Regions from separate parts of the Streptomyces sp. NPDC020875 genome, predicted to be linked through region 1. Evidence: predicted binding sites of a transcription regulator. Region 1 holds the regulator's gene; each other region holds the start of a gene.
What was found. The regulator HrcA, encoded in region 1, represses chaperone genes, less so after heat shock. The targets are predictions, from matches to a motif close to TTNGCACTCNGNNNNNCNGAGTGCNAA.
Positions count from the first base shown of each region.

Region 2: a site for HrcA is predicted at 3,070-3,096, ahead of groL (chaperonin GroEL). Genes of this name have one in related genera too.
Region 3: a site for HrcA is predicted at 2,525-2,551, ahead of groES (co-chaperone GroES). Genes of this name have one in related genera too.

Region 1 is NZ_JBFADP010000070.1:3,812-10,515, reverse strand. It holds gene AB0G74_RS30240 (hypothetical protein) at 1-130, opposite strand, end outside; gene AB0G74_RS30235 (16S rRNA (uracil(1498)-N(3))-methyltransferase) at 277-1,020, opposite strand; gene AB0G74_RS30230 (nitronate monooxygenase) at 1,017-2,135, opposite strand; gene dnaJ (molecular chaperone DnaJ) at 2,245-3,381, opposite strand; gene hrcA (heat-inducible transcriptional repressor HrcA) at 3,382-4,410, opposite strand; gene AB0G74_RS30215 (MBL fold metallo-hydrolase) at 4,647-5,453, shown strand; gene AB0G74_RS30210 (DUF3097 domain-containing protein) at 5,463-6,281, shown strand; gene AB0G74_RS30205 (hypothetical protein) at 6,362-6,704, opposite strand, start outside.
Region 2 is NZ_JBFADP010000026.1:55,249-61,952, reverse strand. It holds gene AB0G74_RS17210 (alpha/beta hydrolase) at 1-649, opposite strand, end outside; gene AB0G74_RS17205 (hypothetical protein) at 765-959, shown strand; gene groL (chaperonin GroEL) at 1,282-2,904, opposite strand; gene AB0G74_RS17195 (cold-shock protein) at 3,248-3,451, opposite strand; gene AB0G74_RS17190 (MoaD/ThiS family protein) at 3,931-4,209, opposite strand; gene thrC (threonine synthase) at 4,373-5,680, opposite strand; SAM riboswitch class I at 5,698-5,862, opposite strand; gene AB0G74_RS17180 (glucosyl-3-phosphoglycerate synthase) at 6,075-6,704, shown strand, end outside.
Region 3 is NZ_JBFADP010000039.1:31,703-38,406, forward strand. It holds gene AB0G74_RS22605 (methyltransferase domain-containing protein) at 1-1,230, opposite strand, end outside; gene AB0G74_RS22610 (polysaccharide deacetylase family protein) at 1,351-2,403, shown strand; gene groES (co-chaperone GroES) at 2,698-3,006, shown strand; gene groL (chaperonin GroEL) at 3,126-4,751, shown strand; gene AB0G74_RS22625 (hydroxyacid dehydrogenase) at 5,269-6,255, opposite strand; gene AB0G74_RS22630 (SDR family oxidoreductase) at 6,362-6,704, opposite strand, start outside.

The DNA.
Region 1 (6,704 bases):
AGAGGGTCCGTTCCCCGCCGGGTTCGCAGGCCGTGGCCCCGATCACGACGACGGCCACCACCATCCCGGCCACCGTCGTCCGCCGCCGCGCGGCCGTCCCCGTACCGCCGTCGCCCGTGCTGTCGCGCATGCACGGAAGGGTGGCACCGCCGGGGCCGCGGCAACAGTCCGCATACGGCCATACGTCACCCGTTCGGATCAACAAAAGGGAAATGGGGCGCCGTCCGGTCCAGCGGCCGGGCGGTCGGGCGGTCGGGCGGTCGGGCGGTCGGGCGGTCAGGACCAGCGGCCGGTACGGGTCAGGAGGAGCGCGGTCGCCGCCGTACCCGCCGTCGAGGTGCGCAGCACGGTGTTTCCCAGCCGGTACGGACGCGCTCCGGCGGTCTCGAAGGCGGCGATCTCCTCCGGGGACACCCCGCCCTCCGGGCCGACGACGACCACGACGGAGCCCCGGGCCGGGAGTGGGGCCGTGGCGAGCGGAACGGAGCCCTCCTCGTGGAGGACGGCGGCGAAGTCGGCGGCGGCCAGGAGTTCGGCGACCTGGCGGGTGGTGGCGGCTTCGGCGACCTCGGGGAAGCGCAGCCGGCGGGACTGCTTGCCCGCCTCCCGGGCCGTGGCACGCCATTTCGCCAGGGACTTGGCGCCCCGGTCGCCGCGCCACTGGGTGACGCAGCGGGCGGCGGACCAGGGGACGATCGCGTCGACACCGGTCTCCGTCATGGTCTCCACGGCGAGTTCGCCCCGGTCGCCCTTGGGCAGGGCCTGGACGACGGTGATCCGGGGCGAGGGCTCCGGCTCCTCCGGGCAGTCGACGGTCTCCACCACGAGCACGTCCTTGCCCTCGGTCCGCAGGACGCGGCCCGCGGCGCCCCGGCCCCGGCCGTCGGTGAGGACGACGTCCTCACCGGCGCGGAGCCGTTTGACGGAGACGGCGTGGCGGCCCTCGGGTCCGTCGAGGGTGAGGACGGAGCCGGGGGCGGTGCCGTCGAGGGTGTCGACGACGAAGACGGGCGCGGTCATCGGGTGCCCTCCTGGTCCGCTACGGCTCCGGCGGTGTCGGCACCGGCCGCGGCGGCGGCCTCGCGCCATTCGGCGACCAGGGTGGCCACCAGGTCGGCGGCGGGCAGTTCGCGGGCGAGCCGGTGGCCTTGTCCGGCCCACAGGGCCATGCCCTGGGGGTCGCCGGAGGCGGCGGCGGCCTTGCGGAGCCCGGAGGTGAGGTGGTGCACCTCCGGGTAGGCGGCGGGGGCGTACGGCCCGTGTTCGCGCAGGAAGCGGTTCGCGAGGCCGCGGGCGGGGCGGCCGGTGAAGGCGCGGGTGAGTTCCGTCCGGGTGAAGAGGGGATTGGTCATGGCCTGCTTGTGGAGCGGGTTGGCGCCGGACTCGGGGCAGACCAGGAAGGCCGTGCCGAGTTGCGCGGCGCTCGCCCCGGCCGCCAGTACCGCCGCGATCTGGTCGCCCCGCATCAGTCCGCCGGTGGCGATCAGGGGCAGGTCGACGGTGGCCCGGACCAGTCCGAGCAGGGCCAGCAGTCCGATGCCGGTGCCGTCGTTGGCGGGGTCGTCGCGGTGGGTGCCCTGGTGGCCGCCCGCCTCGACGCCCTGGACGCAGAGCGCGTCGGCGCCCGCCCACGCGGCGGCCTGTGCCTCCTCGGGGGTGGTGACGGTGACGACGGTGTACGTCCCGGCCCGGGCGAAGGACGCCAGGACGTCGGGGGCGGGGCAGCCGAAGGTGAAGGAGACGACGGGGACCGGGTCGTCCCGCAGGATGGCCAGCTTGGCCTCGTAGCCGTCGTCCCGGCCGGACTCGGGGTCGCCGAGCGGGGTCTCGTACCAGCCCGCCTCGCCCGCGAGTTGCTGCCGGTAGACCTCGACGGCGCTCGGGTCCGAGGTCCGGGGCTGCGGCATGAAGAGATTCACCCCGAAGGGCCGTCCGGTCGCTCCCCTGATCTGCTTGATCTCCTGGTACATCCCGTCGGTCGTCTTGTATCCGGCGGCGAGGAAGCCGAGGCCGCCCGCTTCGGAGACGGCGGCGGCCAGCCGGGGGTTGGACGCCCCGCCGGCCATGGGGGCCGCCAGCACGGGGAACCGGGACAGTTCGGACAGGAAGGAGGGCGCGGGGGGCGGGGAGGACATGGAAGCATCGTGCCACCTGTGCACGTCCGTGACGAAACGGGCCCCCGGCCCTGGGGCCGGGGGCTCGCGTCCGAAAGACGGTCCGGACCACGGCCCGGACTGCGAGTGCTCAGCGGCCGTTGAAGGCGTCCTTCAGCCGGGAGAACAGCCCCTGCTGGCCGGGCTGGAACTGGCCCAGGGGCCGCTCCTCGCCACGCAGCTTGGCCAGTTCGCGCAGCAGCCGCTCCTGCTCGGGGTCGAGCTTGGTCGGGGTGGTCACCTCGACATGGACGATCAGATCGCCCCGGCCGCCGCCGCGCAGATGGGTCACTCCGCGCCCGTGCAGCGGGATCGACTGGCCGGACTGGGTACCGGGCCGGATGTCGACCTCCTCCATGCCGTCGAGCGTCTCCAGCGGCACCTTGGTACCCAGGGAGCCCGCGGTCATCGGGATGGTGACCGTGCAGTGCAGATCGTCGCCCCGGCGCTGGAACACCGCGTGCGGCAGCTCGTGGATCTCGACGTACAGGTCTCCGGCGGGGCCGCCACCGGGGCCGACCTCGCCCTCGCCCGCGAGCTGGATCCGGGTGCCGTTGTCGACACCGGCGGGGATCTTCACCGTCAGGGTGCGCCGGGAGCGGACCCGGCCGTCGCCCGCGCACTCCGGGCAGGGCGTGGGCACGACCGTGCCGAAGCCCTGGCACTGGGGGCAGGGGCGGGAGGTCATGACCTGGCCCAGGAAGGAGCGGGTGACCTGGGAGACCTCACCGCGGCCGCGGCACATGTCGCAGGTCTGCGCCGAGGTGCCGGGCGCGGCGCCCTCACCGGAGCAGGTGGTGCAGACGACGGCGGTGTCGACCTGGATCTCCTTGGTCGTACCGAACGCCGCCTCGTTCAGATCGATCTCCAGCCGGATCATCGCGTCCTGGCCGCGCCGGGTGCGCGAACGCGGGCCGCGCTGGGACGCCGTACCGAAGAAGGCGTCCATGATGTCCGAGAAGTTGCCGAAGCCGCCCGCGCCGAACCCACCGGCCCCGCCGCCGCCCGACTGGGACAGCGGGTCGCCGCCGAGGTCGTAGACCTGCTTCTTCTGCGGGTCCGACAACACCTCGTAGGCGGCGTTGATCTCCTTGAACCGCTCCTGCGTCTTCGGATCCGGATTCACATCCGGATGGAGTTCCCTGGCGAGCCTGCGGAACGCCTTCTTGATCTCGTCCTGGGACGCGTCGCGGCGTACGCCGAGTACGGCGTAGTAGTCCGTGGCCACTTACGACTCCGCCAGGATCTGTCCGACGTAACGTGCCACTGCGCGTACCGCTCCCATCGTTCCGGGGTAGTCCATGCGGGTCGGTCCGACCACGCCGAGTTTCGCAACCGCCTCGTCGCCGGAACCGTAGCCGACGGTGACGACGGACGTCGCGTTGAGGCCCTCATGGGCGTTCTCGTGACCGATTCGGACGGTCACACCCATCCCGCCGGACTCCTTGACCTCGCCCATCAGCTTGAGGAGCACCACATGCTCCTCCAGAGCCTCCAGCACGGGCCGGATGGTCAGCGGGAAATCGTGTCCGAAGCGGGTGAGATTGGCGGTGCCGCCGATCATCAGCCGCTCCTCGGTCTCCTCGACGAGGGTTTCGAGGAGGGTGGAGAGCACGGTGGTGACCGTGCCCCGGTCCTCCGGCTCGTCGAACGAGTCCGGAAGGTCCTGGACGAGCCGGGGCACATCGGTGAACCGGCGGCCCACGACCCGGCTGTTGAGCCGGGCCCGCAGATCGGCCAGGGACGTCTCGCCGAACGGCGCCGGGCAGTCGATCATGCGCTGCTCGACCCGGCCGGTGTCGGTGATCAGTACCAGCATCAGCCGGGCCGGGGCCAGCGACAGCAGCTCGACATGGCGGACCGTGGACCGGGTCAGCGACGGGTACTGGACGATCGCGACCTGGCGGGTCAGCTGCGCCAGCAGCCGTACCGTACGGCCGACGACGTCGTCGAGGTCGACGGCGCCGTCGAGGAAGCTCTGGATGGCCCGCCGCTCGGCCGCGGAGAGCGGCTTCACCCCGGCGAGCCGGTCGACGAAGAGGCGGTACCCCTTGTCGGTGGGGATACGGCCGGCGCTGGTGTGGGGCTGGGCGATGAACCCCTCCTCCTCCAGCACCGCCATGTCGTTGCGGACAGTGGCGGGTGACACCCCGAGCTGATGACGCTCGGTGAGCGCCTTGGAACCGACCGGCTCCTCGGTGCCGACATAGTCCTGGACGATGGCGCGCAACACTTCCAGTCTGCGTTCGCTGAGCATCGCGCCCACCTCCAACTGCGTCGTCCGCCTGCCCGGAGCGGCGGCACGGGCCGCTCTCCGTCTTGCCTGTCCGTGAAATGTTCCCCGGTGACCCGCCTGGCACTCCATGTGTCCGAGTGCCAGGTTTCCTTCGTGCCAGTGTACGGCCGCCCGGTACGGCCGGAGCAAGGTGACCGACCACGGTACCGCGTCCCCGCCGCCCGCTTCGCCCGCGATCGTGGCGATAGCGTCCCGGTATGAACTTCGGCGGCGGCATCGACAGGAACATCGACGACGACTTCGGCGGAGACACCGGCGGAGACATCGGGCGGGACATCGCGTGGGAAGCCTACGGCTGGGAGCGGCTGGCCCACGGGGTCGGGCGGCGCAGACTGCCCGGGTGGGACGCGACCTGCGGGCTGGTCGCCGGGCGGAACGGCGCCCTGCTGTACGACACGGGGTCGACCCTGGCGGAGGGCGAGGAGCTGCGGGCCCGGGCCGAGGCGCTGCTGGGCGGGCGCCCGGTGACGCATATCGCCCTGAGCCATCCGCACTTCGACCATGTGCTGGGGACGGCGGCGTTCCCGGGGGCCGAGGTCTTCGGGGCGGCCGGGGTGGCGGCGCTGCTGAGCGGGGAGGGGCGGGAGGCGCTGCGGGCGGACGCGGTGCGGTTCGGGGTGGACGAGGAGGAGGCCGCCCGGTCGGCGCGGGCGCTGGTGGCGCCGGAGCACGCCGTCGCGGGTGAGCTGGTGGTGGATCTCGGCGGGCGGCGGGTGGTGCTGGTGGAGCTGGGCCCGGCGCATACGGGGCACGATCTGGCGGCCCTGGTCCCGGGCGGCCGCGGCGAGCCGGATGTGGTGTTCTGCGGTGACCTGGTGGAGGAGTCCGGCGAGCCGCAGGCGGGCCCGGACGCGGTGGGGGCCCGCTGGCCCACCGCGCTGGACCGGCTGCTGGCCCTGGGCGGGCCGGACGCGGTCTACGTACCGGGGCACGGGGCCGTGGTGGACGCCGGGTTCGTCCGGGCCCAGCGCGCTGTGCTGGCGGACCGGTTCGGGGTGTCGTAGCGTCGGCGAATGCGCAGCTACAGCCCTGATCTGACCCCGCCGTGGAAGAAGTCGGCACCGGTTCCCGAGGTGCCCGCCGACCCCTCGGACCCCGATCTGGTGGTGGAGGAGGTCGCCACGGGTTTCTGCGGGGCGGTGGTGGCGTGCGAGGCGGGGACGGTGACGCTGGAGGACCGGTTCGGCAAGCACCGGGTGTTCCCGCTGGCGCCCCGGGGGTTTCTGCTGGAGGGGCGGGTGGTGACGCTGGTGCGCCCGGCGGCGGGGGCCGCGGCCCGCCCGGCGCGTACGGCGTCGGGATCGGTGGCCGTGCCCGGGGCGCGGGCCCGGGTGGCGCGGGCGGGCCGGATCTATGTGGAGGGCAGGCACGACGCCGAGCTGGTGGAGCGGGTGTGGGGGGACGATCTGCGGATCGAGGGGGTGGTCGTGGAGTATCTGGCGGGTATCGACGATCTGCCCGCGATCGTCGCGGAGTTCGCCCCCGGGCCGGACGCCCGGCTGGGCGTGCTGGTCGACCATCTCGTGCCGGGTTCGAAGGAGTCCCGGATCGCGGCGTCCGTGACGGATCCGCATGTGCTGGTGGCGGGGCATCCGTATATCGACGTCTGGGGCGCGGTGAAACCGTCGTCGGTGGGCATCCGGGCCTGGCCCGAGGTCCCGCGCGGCCAGGACTGGAAGACGGGTGTGTGCCGGGCCCTCGGCTGGCCGCCGGACACGGGCGCCGCCTGGCGCCACATCCTCTCCCGGGTCCACTCCTACAAGGACCTGGAGCCGGAGCTGCTGGGCCGGGTCGAGGAACTGATCGACTTCGTCACGGCACCCCCGGAGTGACCCGGGGAGTCGGCCCGGCCGGGCCGGCTCCGGTCATCTGAGCGCGCGGTCCCGGCCGGGCCCCGGGGCGTTGTGCCGGACTACGTCAGGACGAGGGGCACGGTGATGGTGAGGTGCTCGTCGGCGGTCGGCCGGGCGGCGGCGAGAGCGTTCATACGAGCCGCAAGGTGGCCGATCACCCGGCTGGTCAGTTCCTCGTCCCACTCCGCCGTGCCTTCCGGCGGCAGGCGTCTCTCCTCCCCGGCGGGCGGGTTGTCACCGAAATAGCGTGCGGCGTCCGTGTTGACGACCCAACAGGCCAGTGCGATCCTCACCTGCCCGGGTGCCGCCCGCTGCGCCCGTACATGGGCGCACATGGTGAAGTCGTCCCCGCCGAAGGTGACCGTGGTGGAGAACGGCGCGCCACGGGGGTAGCGCCGTATC
Region 2 (6,704 bases), on a different contig from region 1:
GGGCGGCCCGGATCCGGTCCATGTCGCGGGCGGTGTTGCGGGTGGTGAAGTGCTTCAGGGCGGCGCCGTGCGCGGTCCGGCACTTGGCGGCCGTCTCGCGTGAGCGGGCCACGTCGGCGGGGAAGGTCCGCGCGGTGTACGGGGTGGGCCACATGCTCTCGGTCTCGGTGAGGCCGCAGCCCAGGGGGGTGGATCGGCCGATGCCGCGTGGGTCGAAGCCGATCAGGTCGTACCGGTCGAGTACGGCCTTCGGCAGCTCCGGGCGGAACGCGACCGGCAGCCCGAGCCCCTCGCCGCCGGGCCCGCCGGGGTTCAGCAGCAGTACGCCCCGGCGTTTCGCGGGGTCGGCGGTCCGGATCCGGGAGACGGCGATATCGATCTTCCCGCCGTCCGGTTTCCGGTAGTCCAGCGGCACTTTCAGGGTGGCGCAGCGGAAGTCGGCGGGTGTGTCGGCGCCGCACGGCCGCCAGGCCGAGAGTCCGGCCGCGGCCCCGGTCGCCGCCTGGGCGGTACGCGTCTGGAGCGCCCCCGCCCCCGCCCCGGGTCCCGCATCCGCTCCGGCGGAATTCGGCGCGGCGACGGCCACCGCCGGGGTCAGGGTCGTCAGCACACTTATCGCCAGGGCGGGTGCCAGGCGTCTCACCTTCACGGAACAATTCCCTCCGCCGGGTTTCCGGAACACCCACGACCCTGCCCGACGGCGGGACGGCCGCGAGTCATCCCGGGAGTCGGCGTCGTATATGCCTGGGGTCCCATGGCATCCGGTGGCGGTCATTCCTCAGGCGCAGCGGAATTCGGCCAAACTCGGGGATCGATTACCGGTCGACGGCGAGCGGGAGGATGATTTCCAGCCGATCGATTCCGGTCATCGCGCGATCGCCGAACGGGTTCCCGTTCGGATCACCGGACGGATCGCCGGACGGGCGTCGGCCCTTTCGCGGCAGGCATTCGGGCCCTGATTCGCGACGGCTTTCCGGACCGGCCGGACCGGGTGCCGACCGGTCCGCCGGGCCGGTCCGCCGACCGGAAAACGGGCCGGCCCCGGAGCGGATTCCGGCCGGATTCCGGGCGGAATCCGGCAGTACTCCCGTAAGGGGCGCGGGTGAGGTTCCTCCGGGGTCCGCGGCGGGACTTCCCCCCGGCGGTCCGGCTCCCGCCGGGCGGCCCGGGGGACGGGGTGTCCCCGAATGGCCGTGAACACGCCGAAGGGCGGCACCCCTGGGAGAGGGGTGCCGCCCTTCGGGACGACCGGTCGACCGATCCTGGGAGGGAATCCCGGGATCAGAAGTCCATGTCACCGCCCGGCATGCCGCCCGGAGCGGCCGCGGCGGCCTTCTCCGGCTTGTCGGCGATGACGGCCTCGGTGGTGAGGAACAGCGCGGCGATCGACGCGGCGTTCTGCAGCGCGGAGCGGGTCACCTTCGCCGGGTCGAGGATGCCCTCGGCGATCATGTCCACGTACTCGCCGGACGCGGCGTTCAGACCGTGGCCGGGGGTCAGGTTGCGCACCTTCTCCACCACGACACCGCCTTCGAGGCCGGCGTTGACCGCGATCTGCTTCAGCGGGGCCTCGAGGGCGAGCTTCACGGCGTTGGCGCCGGTCGCCTCGTCACCCTCCAGCTCCAGCTTGTCGAAGACCGAGGAAGCCTGGAGCAGAGCCACGCCACCACCGGCGACGATGCCCTCCTCGACGGCCGCCTTCGCGTTGCGCACGGCGTCCTCGATGCGGTGCTTGCGCTCCTTCAGCTCCACCTCGGTGGCGGCACCGGCCTTGATCACGGCCACGCCGCCGGCCAGCTTCGCCAGACGCTCCTGGAGCTTCTCGCGGTCGTAGTCCGAGTCGGAGTTCTCGATCTCGGCGCGGATCTGGTTGACCCGGCCCGCGACCTGGTCGCTGTCACCGGCGCCGTCGACGATGGTGGTCTCGTCCTTGGTGATGACCACCTTGCGGGCGCGGCCCAGCAGGTCGAGACCGGCGTTCTCCAGCTTGAGGCCGACCTCCTCGGAGATGACCGTGCCGCCGGTGAGGATGGCGATGTCGTTCAGCATCGCCTTGCGGCGGTCGCCGAAGCCCGGAGCCTTGACGGCGACGGACTTGAAGGTGCCGCGGATCTTGTTGACGATCAGCGTCGACAGGGCCTCGGCCTCGACGTCCTCGGCGATGATCAGCAGCGCCTTGCCGGACTGCATGACCTTCTCCAGCAGCGGGAGCAGGTCCTTGACCGAGGAGATCTTGGAGTTGACGACGAGGATGTACGGGTCGTCGAGGACGGCCTCCATACGCTCCATGTCGGTGGCGAAGTACGCCGAGATGTAGCCCTTGTCGAAGCGCATACCCTCGGTGAGCTCCAGCTCCAGACCGAAGGTCTGGGACTCCTCGACGGTGATGACGCCTTCCTTGCCGACCTTGTCCATGGCCTCGGCGATCAGCTCGCCGATCTGGGTGTCACCGGCGGAGATGGAGGCGGTGGAGGCGATCTGCTCCTTGGTCTCCACGTCCTTGGCCTGCTCGAGGAGGGCACCGGAGACGGCCTCGACGGCCTTCTCGATGCCGCGCTTCAGGCTCATCGGGTTGGCACCGGCGGCGACGTTGCGCAGGCCCTCGCGGACCAGCGCCTGGGCGAGCACGGTGGCCGTGGTCGTACCGTCACCGGCGACGTCGTCCGTCTTCTTGGCGACTTCCTTGACCAGCTCGGCGCCGATCTTCTCGTACGGGTCCTCGAGCTCGATCTCCTTGGCGATGGAAACACCATCGTTGGTGATCGTGGGGGCGCCCCACTTCTTCTCGAGGACGACGTTACGGCCCTTGGGGCCAAGGGTGACCTTGACGGCGTCGGCGAGCTGGTTCATCCCGCGCTCGAGACCGCGCCGTGCCTCCTCGTCGAACGCGATGATCTTTGCCATGTGAAGTGTCCTCCACGGACTGGGTGGGAAGCTCATTCGGACCGCGCCTGCGCCCGCGACGGACGGCCTGCCGGGCCGTGCGGCTCCATGCGCCACACGGTCGGCGAGCCTCACCGACTCGGTCCTTCAGTAGCACTCTCACCCGGAGAGTGCTAACGCCAATGATTAGCACTCGACCCCCCAGAGTGCAAGCGCCTGTGGATAGGGCAAGGGGGTACGAGCCAGGGGCTACCGGGGGCGCGCGGGCGGGAAAACGCGAGGGTCCGCACCCCGGCGAGCCGGGGTGCGGACCCTGTTCAGTGCGTGCGTGCGCCGGTGACGCGTGCGCGCGGCGGACGGTCGGTCAGACCGCGAGCTTGACCATGTCGGCCTGCGGACCCTTCTGACCCTGCGAGATCTCGAACTCGACCCGCTGCCCCTCCTCCAGGGTGCGGTAGCCGTCCATCTGAATCGCGCTGTAGTGGACGAAAACATCCGCACCACCGTCGACCGCGATGAAGCCGTAGCCCTTCTCCGCGTTGAACCACTTGACGGTGCCCTGAGCCATGCCTAACTCCCCTATTACTGGCCCTTGCACAGGACCGCACCTCGCGGACCCTGGGTCAGACCTCACCGGACCTCACAGAGTGCGCCGGAACGCGTCGACCGCGGCTGAATGTATCTGCACAACTGCCCTCTGCAACAGGTCAATCGGACGAGAAATCCTGAAGGCTACTATCGGGTAATTGGCCTGAATTTATGGAATTCCGGGGCAAATCCGGCCGGACAAAAGGAACCTATGAGACAGAGCGTTGCCAGACATTGGCTGCTTCTTATCGAGCCCGGGCGCATTCTCATACCTGGCCACTGATGCCGGATTGCGGGGCGTTCCCCAACTCTAGCGTGCTCAACCATGCAGAATGGCCCCCTCCGGATCTCTTACGGAGGGGGCCATTCCCATTACTCAGGGTCAGATGCCGGGGCGTTCACGACACGGACCGTATTCGGGGCGCACGGCAGCACGCGGGGCGCGTACCCCCGGCGCGTTCAGCAGCCGCCGGCCACCGCGGGGATGATCGAGATCCCGGCGCCGTCGGGCGTGGCGGTCTCCAGGCCCTGCTCGAACCGGACGTCGTCGTCGTTGACGTAGACATTGACGAAGCGGCGCAGCTTGCCCTGGTGGTCGAGGACCCGGGCGGCGATCCCGGTGTGGTTCTTCTCCAGGTCGGCGATGACCTCGGCGAGGGTGGCGCCCTCGGCGGCCACCTCGGCCTTTCCGCCGGTGTAGGTGCGCAGGATGGTCGGGATGCGGACGCTGACGCTCATGGTGGGTGGAGCCTTCCTCGGACGGGAGCGGTACGGGAGCGGTACGGGGGAGTGGGACGGGTCGCCCGGCGGGGGCGGTCGGCCCGGTGCCGGGGCGACGCGGATCGGCCCGGCACCGGGCGCGGACCGGCCCTCGACAGGGGTCGGGGCCGGCCGGGGACCGTCAGCCTGCCAGGCCCGCCTCGCGGAACGCGTCCAGGCTCGGCCGGATGACGGCGGTGGGGCCGGTCGTCGGGGAGACCGCGTCCAGCGTCTTCAGCCCGTCGCCGGTGTTGATGACGACGGTGGTCAGCGCCGGGTCCAGCACCCCGGCGTCGAGCAGCTTCTTCGCCACGCCCACGGTCACCCCGCCCGCGGTCTCGGCGAAGACGCCCTCGGTCCTGGCGAGCAGCTTGATCCCCTCGACCACCTGCTCGTCGGTGACGTCCTCCACCGCGCCGCCGGTGCGCCGGGCGATGTCGAGGACGTACGGCCCGTCGGCCGGGTTGCCGATGGCCAGCGACTTGACGATGGTGTCCGGCTTCACGGGGCGTACCACGTCGTGTCCGGCCTTGAAGGCGGCGGAGACCGGGGAGCAGCCCTCGGCCTGCGCGGCGAAGATCCGGTACGGCTTGTCCTCGACCAGTCCGAGGTCGATCAGCTCCCGGAGCCCCTTGTCGATCTTGGTGAGCTGGGAGCCGGAGGCGACCGGGATGACGATCTGGTCCGGGATCCGCCAGCCGAGCTGCTCGCAGATCTCGTACGCCAGGGTCTTGGAGCCCTCGGCGTAGTACGGCCGCAGATTGACGTTGGTGAAGCCCCAGCCCTCGCCGATCGGGTCGCCGATCAGCTCGGAGCAGAAACGGTTCACATCGTCGTAGGTGCCCTCGATGCCGACCAGGTCGCCGCCGTAGACGGCGGCCATGACGACCTTGCCCTGCTCCAGGTCGTGCGGGATGAAGACGCAGGAGCGGAATCCGGCCCGGGCGGCGGCGGCGCCGACGGCGCCCGCGAGGTTGCCGGTGGAGGAGCAGGAGAGGGTGGTGAAGCCGAAGGCGCGGGCCGCCTCGACGGCGATGGCGACGACCCGGTCCTTGAAAGAGTGGGTCGGGTTGCCGGAGTCGTCCTTCACGTACAGCTCGCCGGTGACGCCCAGTTCGGCGGCGAGCCGGTCGGCCTTGATCAGCTGGGTGAAGCCGGGGTTCAGATTCGGCTTGGTCGCCACGTCGGCGGGGACGGGCAGCAGCGGCGCGTACCGCCAGATGTTCTCGGGTCCGGCCTCGATCGCCTTCCGCAGCGCCTCCGGGTCACCGGCGGGCAGCTCGTACGCCACTTCCAGCGGGCCGAAGCAGGCGGCACAGGCGAAGACGGGGCCGAGGGGGGTGCGCTCGCCGCACTCACGACAGGAGAGGGCGACGGCGGTACCGAGGTCCACCGGGGCGGTGTCGGCGGTGGTGGTGTTTGCGGTGCTTGCGACAGTCTGCGCAGCCATGGAGGCGAGGCCCTTTCTCCTCATCTTCCTCATGGCGCATCTCGCCATGAGACGGATTTGGCACCTTCCCGAGCCGGGAGCCTCGCGGCGCCGACGCGATGTGCGCGCCGTGGCGACGGAGACCGGCTGGAGGGTTGCCGGGGCTTCAACGGGCCGTATCCCTCTGCCCCTCTGGATGAGCGGTATTCGATTGTGGGACGCGGTACCCCGGCATGCGACCGGCGTACGCGTTGTTCAAGACTGTAACTGAAGGTCCGGAGGGTTGAGATAGTCGTCCGTACCGCGAGATGGATCACATACCCGGCCAGAGCCCCCTCGCGCGGGCCCGGCGGGGCGGCTGACCGGCGGTGGCCGGTGACGACGAGTGACGACGAGTGACTGAGGAGTAGGGCACGTGCTCGAAGAGGTAGAGCGCTGGCTGGCGACGCGTTCCTGGTCGGCGGCGGACCGTCCGCCGTCCCGGCTGCTCGCCGCCAAGCGGTCGGCCAACCCGTCACCGACGGTGAGCGTCGTACTGCCCGCGCTCGACGAGGAGGCCACGGTCGGGGACATCGTCACCGTCATCCGCCGTGAGCTGATGGAGCGGATCCCGCTCGTCGACGAGCTGGTGGTGATCGACTCCGGCTCGACCGACCGGACGGCGGAGGTCGCGGCGGCGGCGGGCGCGCGGGTGGTGCACCGGGACGCGATCCTGCCCCGGATACCGGCCCTGCCCGGCAAGGGCGAGGTGCTGTGGCGGTCCCTGATGGTGACCCGGGGCGACATCGTCTGCTTCGTCGACGCGGATCTGCGGGACTTCTCGGCGGACTTCGTCTCCGGGATCGTCGGACCGCTGCTGACCGACCCCGATGTGCAGTTCGTCAAGGCGATGTACGACCGCCCGCTGGGGGAGACCCCGGGGCAGGGCGGCCGGGTGACCGAGCTGGTGGCCCGGCCGCTGCTCAATCTGCACTGGCCGGCGCTGGCCGGGTTCGTCCAGCCGCTGGGCGGGGAGTACGCGGCCCGCCGCTCCCTGCTGGAGCGG
Region 3 (6,704 bases), on a different contig from region 1:
CATCGACGGCGCCCCGCTCACCCTGGTCAGGATGACCGTCGCCGCGTTCGGCCCGCTCGGCTTCACCTTCCGCCGTACCTCCTCGGGTTCGACCGCCGATCCCCGCTTCTTCACGGTCAGTGTGCCGACCGCCCGTTCGCGCAGCAGCGCCTTCAGCCGCTTGAGGTTGAACGGCAGTACGTCCGTGATCTCGTACGCGGCGGCGGACGGCAGCGCCCGCAGCTCGTCCGATGTGATGAACGCGATCGTCTCGTCGATCAGGCCGCCGTCGGGGAGCCCGGCCGCCGCCTCGGCCACCAGATGGGCCCGGATGACCGCGCCGTCGGGCTCGTACAGATAGCGCCCGACGGGCCGTACCGGCGGGTTCGGCAGCCCCAGCCCGGTGAGGGCATACGGCTCGGAGCCGTCGCCGGAGAGCAGGGTCGCGGTGACACCGCCCGGCGCCGGGTCGGTCGTACCGCGCCAGAGCACGGCTTCCTTGACCTCGCCCTCGTACGAGATCCACTCGGCCGAGAAGTCGGGCGGGATCAGCTCGTGCGGCACCCCGGGGGCGATCTTGAGGGCGGCGACGGGGCGGCGGCGGGCCGCGTCGAGCGCCCAGGACAGCGGCGGCGAGTACGCCTCCGGGTCGAAGACCCGGCCCCGGCCGCCCCGCCGGGCGGGATCGCAGAAGACCGCGTCGTACGGCTCGGTGTCGATCTCCGTGACATCGGCGCACCGCACCTCGATCAGCCCGGCCAGGCCCAGGGCATCGGCGTTGGCCCGGACCACGGCGGCGGTCAGCGGATCGCGGTCCACAGCGAGGACCCGGATCCCCGCCCTGGCCAGGGCGATGGCGTCGCCGCCGATTCCGCTGCACAGATCGGCGACGGACCGCACCCCGCTCCCCGCGAGCCGGGCGGCCCGGTGGGCGGCGACCGGGGCGCGGGTGGCCTGTTCGACCCCGTTGGGTGTGAAGAACATCCGCTCCGCGTCCGCCGCGCCGAACTTGGGTACGGCGCGCCGCCGCAGCGCGGCCTGGGCCAGCGCCGCCGAGACCAGTCCGGCCGGGTGGTCGCGGCGCAGCCGGGTCGCCAGCGCCAGCTCACCGGCCGGTTCGTACTCCCGTACGGCGTCGAGCACGGCACGGCCCTCGGGGGAGAGCAGGACCGCGAGGGGCGCGGGGACCCCGGCCGGGGCTTCGGCGGAGGCGGAGGCGGAGGAGGCGGGCACGTCGTTCACCCGGCCCATTGTGAGCCAGGTGTGGGCCAGGCGGGTCACTGTCCACAGGCCACGGCGGTGTCGTACGGATCCGGCCCGGACGGGCTGCCAGGATGCGGCTCCATGCGACTAGTACGACAAAACGGAAAGATGGCTGGTACGGGAGATATCGCGGACAGGGGTACGGCGAGGGGTGCCCCGGGCCGGTCCGGGTCCGCGGCCGGGCGCGGGACCCGGCCCGGTGCCCGCGGCGCCTTCGCCGGGGCGTTCGGGCGGCGGCTCCGCCGGAACGCGATCGCCGTCGTCCTGCTCGCCGGAGCCCTCGGTACGGGCTGTACCGTCCCCGGCCCGGAGGGCCACGGCGGCCCGGCCCCCCACTCCGGGGCCCAGGCGGAGAAGTCCCAGCTGGAACGGGCCGAGCAGGACGCCCACCGGGCGGGCCCCGCCGGATCGCGGGCCGACTACGTCGAACAGGTGGCCAAGGACCAGAAGGCCCGGGTGGCCGCCGCCCGGACCTGGGGCCTGGAGAAGACCCCGCTGCCCGCGCCCCAGCCGCCGGCGACCAAGCCCTTCCTCAACACCCGCCAGGGGTTCGAGGTCGAGGGCGGTGCGGCCCTCCCGCCGGTCTTCACCACCGTCCCGGTGAAGGAGAAGGTCGTCTTCCTGACGGTCGACGACGGCGCCGAGAAGGACCCCGACTTCATCCGGATGATGAGCGAGCTGAAGATCCCGTACAGCGCCTTCCTCAGCGACTACGTGATCAACGACGACTACGGCTACTTCCGGCGGATGCAGGACGCGGGGGTCGCCCTGCACAACCACACCCTCAACCACCGCTATATGCCCGGCCTCTCCTACGAGGAGCAGCGCCGGGAGATCTGCGGCCAGCAGGACAGCCTCCAGCGGCTCTACGGGAAGCGCCCGCCGCTCTTCCGGCCGCCGTACGGCAACTACAACCGGGACACCCTGAAGGCCGCGCAGACCTGCGGGGTCGAGGCGGTGCCGCTGTGGGCGGCGGAGGCGTTCCCGGACCATATGGAGTGGCGCGAGTGGGACCGCGATCTGCACCCCGGCGACATCATCCTGACCCACTTCCGGGGCACGGACGACTGGAAGGGCAGCATGCCGGACATGGTGCGCCAGGTGATGAAGACGATCACGGACAAGGGCTACGCCGTGGCCCGGCTGGAGGACTACGTCTGAGGCCGGGACGGCCGGTGAGGCGGCGGCGGAACGGGCGCGGAGCGCGCCGGGCTCCCGCCGTCGGCGCCCCGCTCGCGGAGGCGCACGCCCGGCGCGCCGGGTTCCGCCACGGGCGGACGGATTGGCACTCCGCTTGACCGAGTGCTAATCGCGGTCATAGTCTCGGTTCTGGCACTCCCCCCGGGAGAGTGCCAACACAGCGACGGGCAGGTCCGGCACCCGCGACGACGGATCGACCTGGTCGCCACCTCAGACAGTTAACCCCGTGAGATCTCCGAAGGGGGAGGTCGGATCGTGACGACCGCCAGCTCCAAGGTTGCCATCAAGCCGCTTGAGGACCGCATTGTGGTCCAGCCGCTCGACGCCGAGCAGACCACGGCCTCGGGCCTGGTCATTCCGGACACCGCGAAGGAGAAGCCCCAGGAGGGCGCCGTCCTCGCCGTCGGTCCGGGCCGCTTCGAGAACGGCGAGCGCCTGCCGCTCGACGTCAAGGTCGGCGACGTCGTGCTCTACAGCAAGTACGGCGGCACCGAGGTGAAGTACAACGGTGACGAGTACCTCGTGCTCTCGGCTCGCGACGTGCTCGCGATCATCGAGAAGTAAGCCGAGCCGTCTCCGCTTGTTCTTGATCCGCGCCCCTGGCTCCCGCCGACTTACTGAACCGGGCGCTGGGGGCGCGGCTTTTTTCACAGACCTTTTCAGAAGAGGACAGAAACGCTCCCATGGCGAAGATCCTGAAGTTCGACGAGGACGCCCGTCGCGCCCTTGAGCGCGGCGTCAACAAGCTGGCCGACACCGTGAAGGTGACGATCGGCCCCCGTGGCCGGAATGTCGTCATCGACAAGAAGTTCGGCGCCCCCACGATCACCAACGACGGTGTCACGATCGCCCGCGAGGTCGAGATCGAGGACCCGTACGAGAACCTGGGCGCCCAGCTCCTCAAGGAGGTGGCGACCAAGACCAACGACATCGCGGGTGACGGCACCACCACCGCCACCGTGCTGGCGCAGGCGCTGGTCCGCGAGGGTCTGCGCAACGTCGCCGCCGGTGCCTCCCCGGCCGCCCTGAAGAAGGGCATCGACGCCGCGGTCAAGGCCGTCTCCGACGAGCTGCTCTCCACCGCCCGTCCGATCGAGGACAAGTCCGACATCGCCGCCGTGGCCGGGCTCTCCGCCCAGGACCCGCAGGTCGGCGAGCTCATCGGCGAGGCGATGGACAAGGTCGGCAAGGACGGCGTCATCACCGTCGAGGAGTCCAACACCTTCGGTCTGGAGCTGGACTTCACCGAGGGCATGGCCTTCGACAAGGGCTACCTCTCGCCGTACATGGTCACCGACCAGGAGCGGATGGAGGCCGTCCTGGAGGACCCGTACATCCTGATCAACCAGGGCAAGATCTCCTCCATCCAGGATCTGCTGCCGCTGCTGGAGAAGGTCATCCAGGCCGGTGGCTCCAAGCCGCTGCTGATCATCGCCGAGGACGTCGATGGCGAGGCGCTCTCCACCCTCGTCGTCAACAAGATCCGCGGCACGTTCAACGCCGTCGCGGTCAAGGCCCCCGGCTTCGGTGACCGCCGCAAGGCGATGCTCCAGGACATGGCCACCCTCACCGGTGCCACCGTCGTCGCCGAAGAGGTCGGCCTCAAGCTCGACCAGGCCGGTCTCGACGTGCTGGGCTCCGCCCGCCGCGTGACCGTCACCAAGGACGACACCACTATCGTCGACGGCGGCGGCGACTCCGCCGACGTCGCGGGCCGCGTCGCCCAGATCAAGGCCGAGATCGAGGGCACGGACTCCGACTGGGACCGCGAGAAGCTCCAGGAGCGCCTCGCCAAGCTGGCCGGCGGCGTCTGCGTGATCCGGGTCGGCGCCGCCACCGAGGTGGAGCTGAAGGAGAAGAAGCACCGTCTGGAGGACGCCATCTCCGCGACCCGCGCCGCGGTCGAGGAGGGCATCGTCTCCGGTGGTGGCTCCGCCCTCGTCCACGCCGCCAAGGTGCTCGACGGTGACCTCGACAAGAAGGGCGACGAGGCCACCGGTGTCGCCGTCGTCCGCCGCGCCGCGGTCGAGCCGCTGCGCTGGATCGCCGAGAACGCCGGCCTCGAGGGCTACGTCATCGTCTCCAAGGTCCGCGAGCTGGAGACCGGCCACGGCTACAACGCCGCCACCGGCGACTACACGGACATGGTGAAGGCCGGCGTCATCGACCCGGTCAAGGTCACCCGCTCCGCGCTGGAGAACGCCGCGTCGATCGCCTCCCTGCTGCTCACGACCGAGACCCTGGTCGTCGAGAAGAAGGAAGAGGAGCCGGCGGACGCGGGTCACGGCGGCCACGGCCACTCGCACTGACCCCTCCCGCCACCAAGGCCCGGCGCCCCCACGGGGGCCCGGGCCTTGCGCGTTCCCGCCTCCCGCAGAGGGGGGACCCCCAGCGCCTTGGCCCTCCCGGGCACCGTCTCAAACCCGGACCCGCCCGGCGACCCGATGTCGTTTCCGGCCCGCAGACCGGCCGTGGCTGGTCGCGCAGTTCCGCCCCCTATGCCTTCGGCGCTGGGGGGACCCCCAGCGCCTTGGCCCTTCGGCTGAGGGCGATACCGGGGGACACCCCACACCCTCCCGCTATTGCCGACTACCTGCCGTATGTGGCTGGTCGCGCAGTTCCCCGCGCCCCTGAACACCTCCACCTGCCCCTTCTCCCGAAGGAGCCCGGCTCCGGGGCCGGGCTCCTCCTGAGGGACGGTGCTGGGGAGGGCATTTAGGGGCGCGGGGAACTGCGCGAACGGCCACAGGCGGCGCGCGGGCGCTCCGAAAGCGGTACTCCTACGGCGCTGCGCCCGGCACGAGAACAAGGCGGAGGCCCGGCGGCCTACGCCGAGTGGTGGAGCGACTCCCGGGTGACCGGCGTCGCGAACGGCACGCCCCGGGCGAACCGCTCCAGCTCGGCGAGCGCCGCGTCCGCCAGCCGGTGCAGCTCGTTCCCGAGCGACCCCGCCAGATGCGGGGTCAGCAGCACGTTCGGCAGCGAGTACAGCGGTGAGTCCGCCGCCGGAACCTCCGGCTCAGTGACGTCCAGGACCGCGTGGAGCCGCCCCGACTCCAGCTCCCGTACCAGCGCGTCCTCCGCCACGAGGGACCCCCGGGACGTATTGATCAGCGTCGCCCCGTCCGGCATCAGCGCCAGCCGCCGCGCGTCGATCAGCCGCCGGGTCTCCGGCAGCTCCGGCGCGTGCACCGTGACGACGTCGCCACGCGCGCAGAGTTCGTCGAGCCCGACCGCCTCCGCGCCGAGCGCCGCCGCTTCCGCGCCGTCCAGGTACGGGTCGTACACCAGGACGTCCAGGTCGAACGGGCGCAGCAGTCCGATCACCAGACGGCCGATCCGGGACGCCCCGACGACCCCGACCGTACGGCGGTGGTTGCCCGCCCCGGCCAGTTCGGCGCCCCAGTCGTGGGCGGTGCGCAGTTCCGCGTACCGCCGGGCCGACGGGAGTACCCGTTTGCCCGCGAAGAGGATCGCGGCCAGCGTGTACTCGGCGACCGGGACCGCGTTGGCCGCCGCCGCCGACGAGACGGCGACGCCCCGCTCCCAGCAGGCGGCCGTGATGTGGCCCCGGACGGAGCCCGCCGCGTGCACCACGGCCGTGAGCCGGGGGGCCGCCGCCAGTGCCTCGGCGTCGAGGACCGGCGCTCCCCAGCAGGTCAGCAGGGCGTCGGCGGTGGCCAGGGCGTCGCGGACGGCGGGGGAGGGGTGCCGTAGATCGTGGGCGACGAGCGCCGGATCGGTCCGGGCGATCGAGGTCAGCCGGTCCAAGTGACGGTCGGTGAAGAGGCGTTCCGCCAGGCCGGGTTCCATGGCCAGCAGCACCCTGGGCCGGGTTCCCCCACTGCCCCGCTCGGCGGCGGCGGCAGCGTTGCCGTTCGGGCCGCCCGCGGTGTCCGTGGTCCGCACGGGCGCGCCCCTACCGGGGACCGTACTTGCGGCCGGTCCTGGAGGTGAGTCCCCCCAGCAGTCCGCGCGGGGCCAGTTTCACCACCCCCATCAGCGCCTTGTACCGAGGGTCCGGGATCGAGACCGACTTGCCGCGCGCCAGGTCCGCCAGCGCCGCGTCCACCAGCTTGTCGGCGTCCAGCCACATCCAGCCGGGGATGTTCTCCGTGCCCATTCCGGCCCGCTGATGGAACTCGGTCCGTACGAAACCCGGGCAGAGCGCCATCAGCCGTACGCCCGAACCCGCCAGGTCCCGGGCCGCGCCCTGGGTGAACTGGACGACCCACGCCTTGGACGCGCCGTAGGTGCCGCGC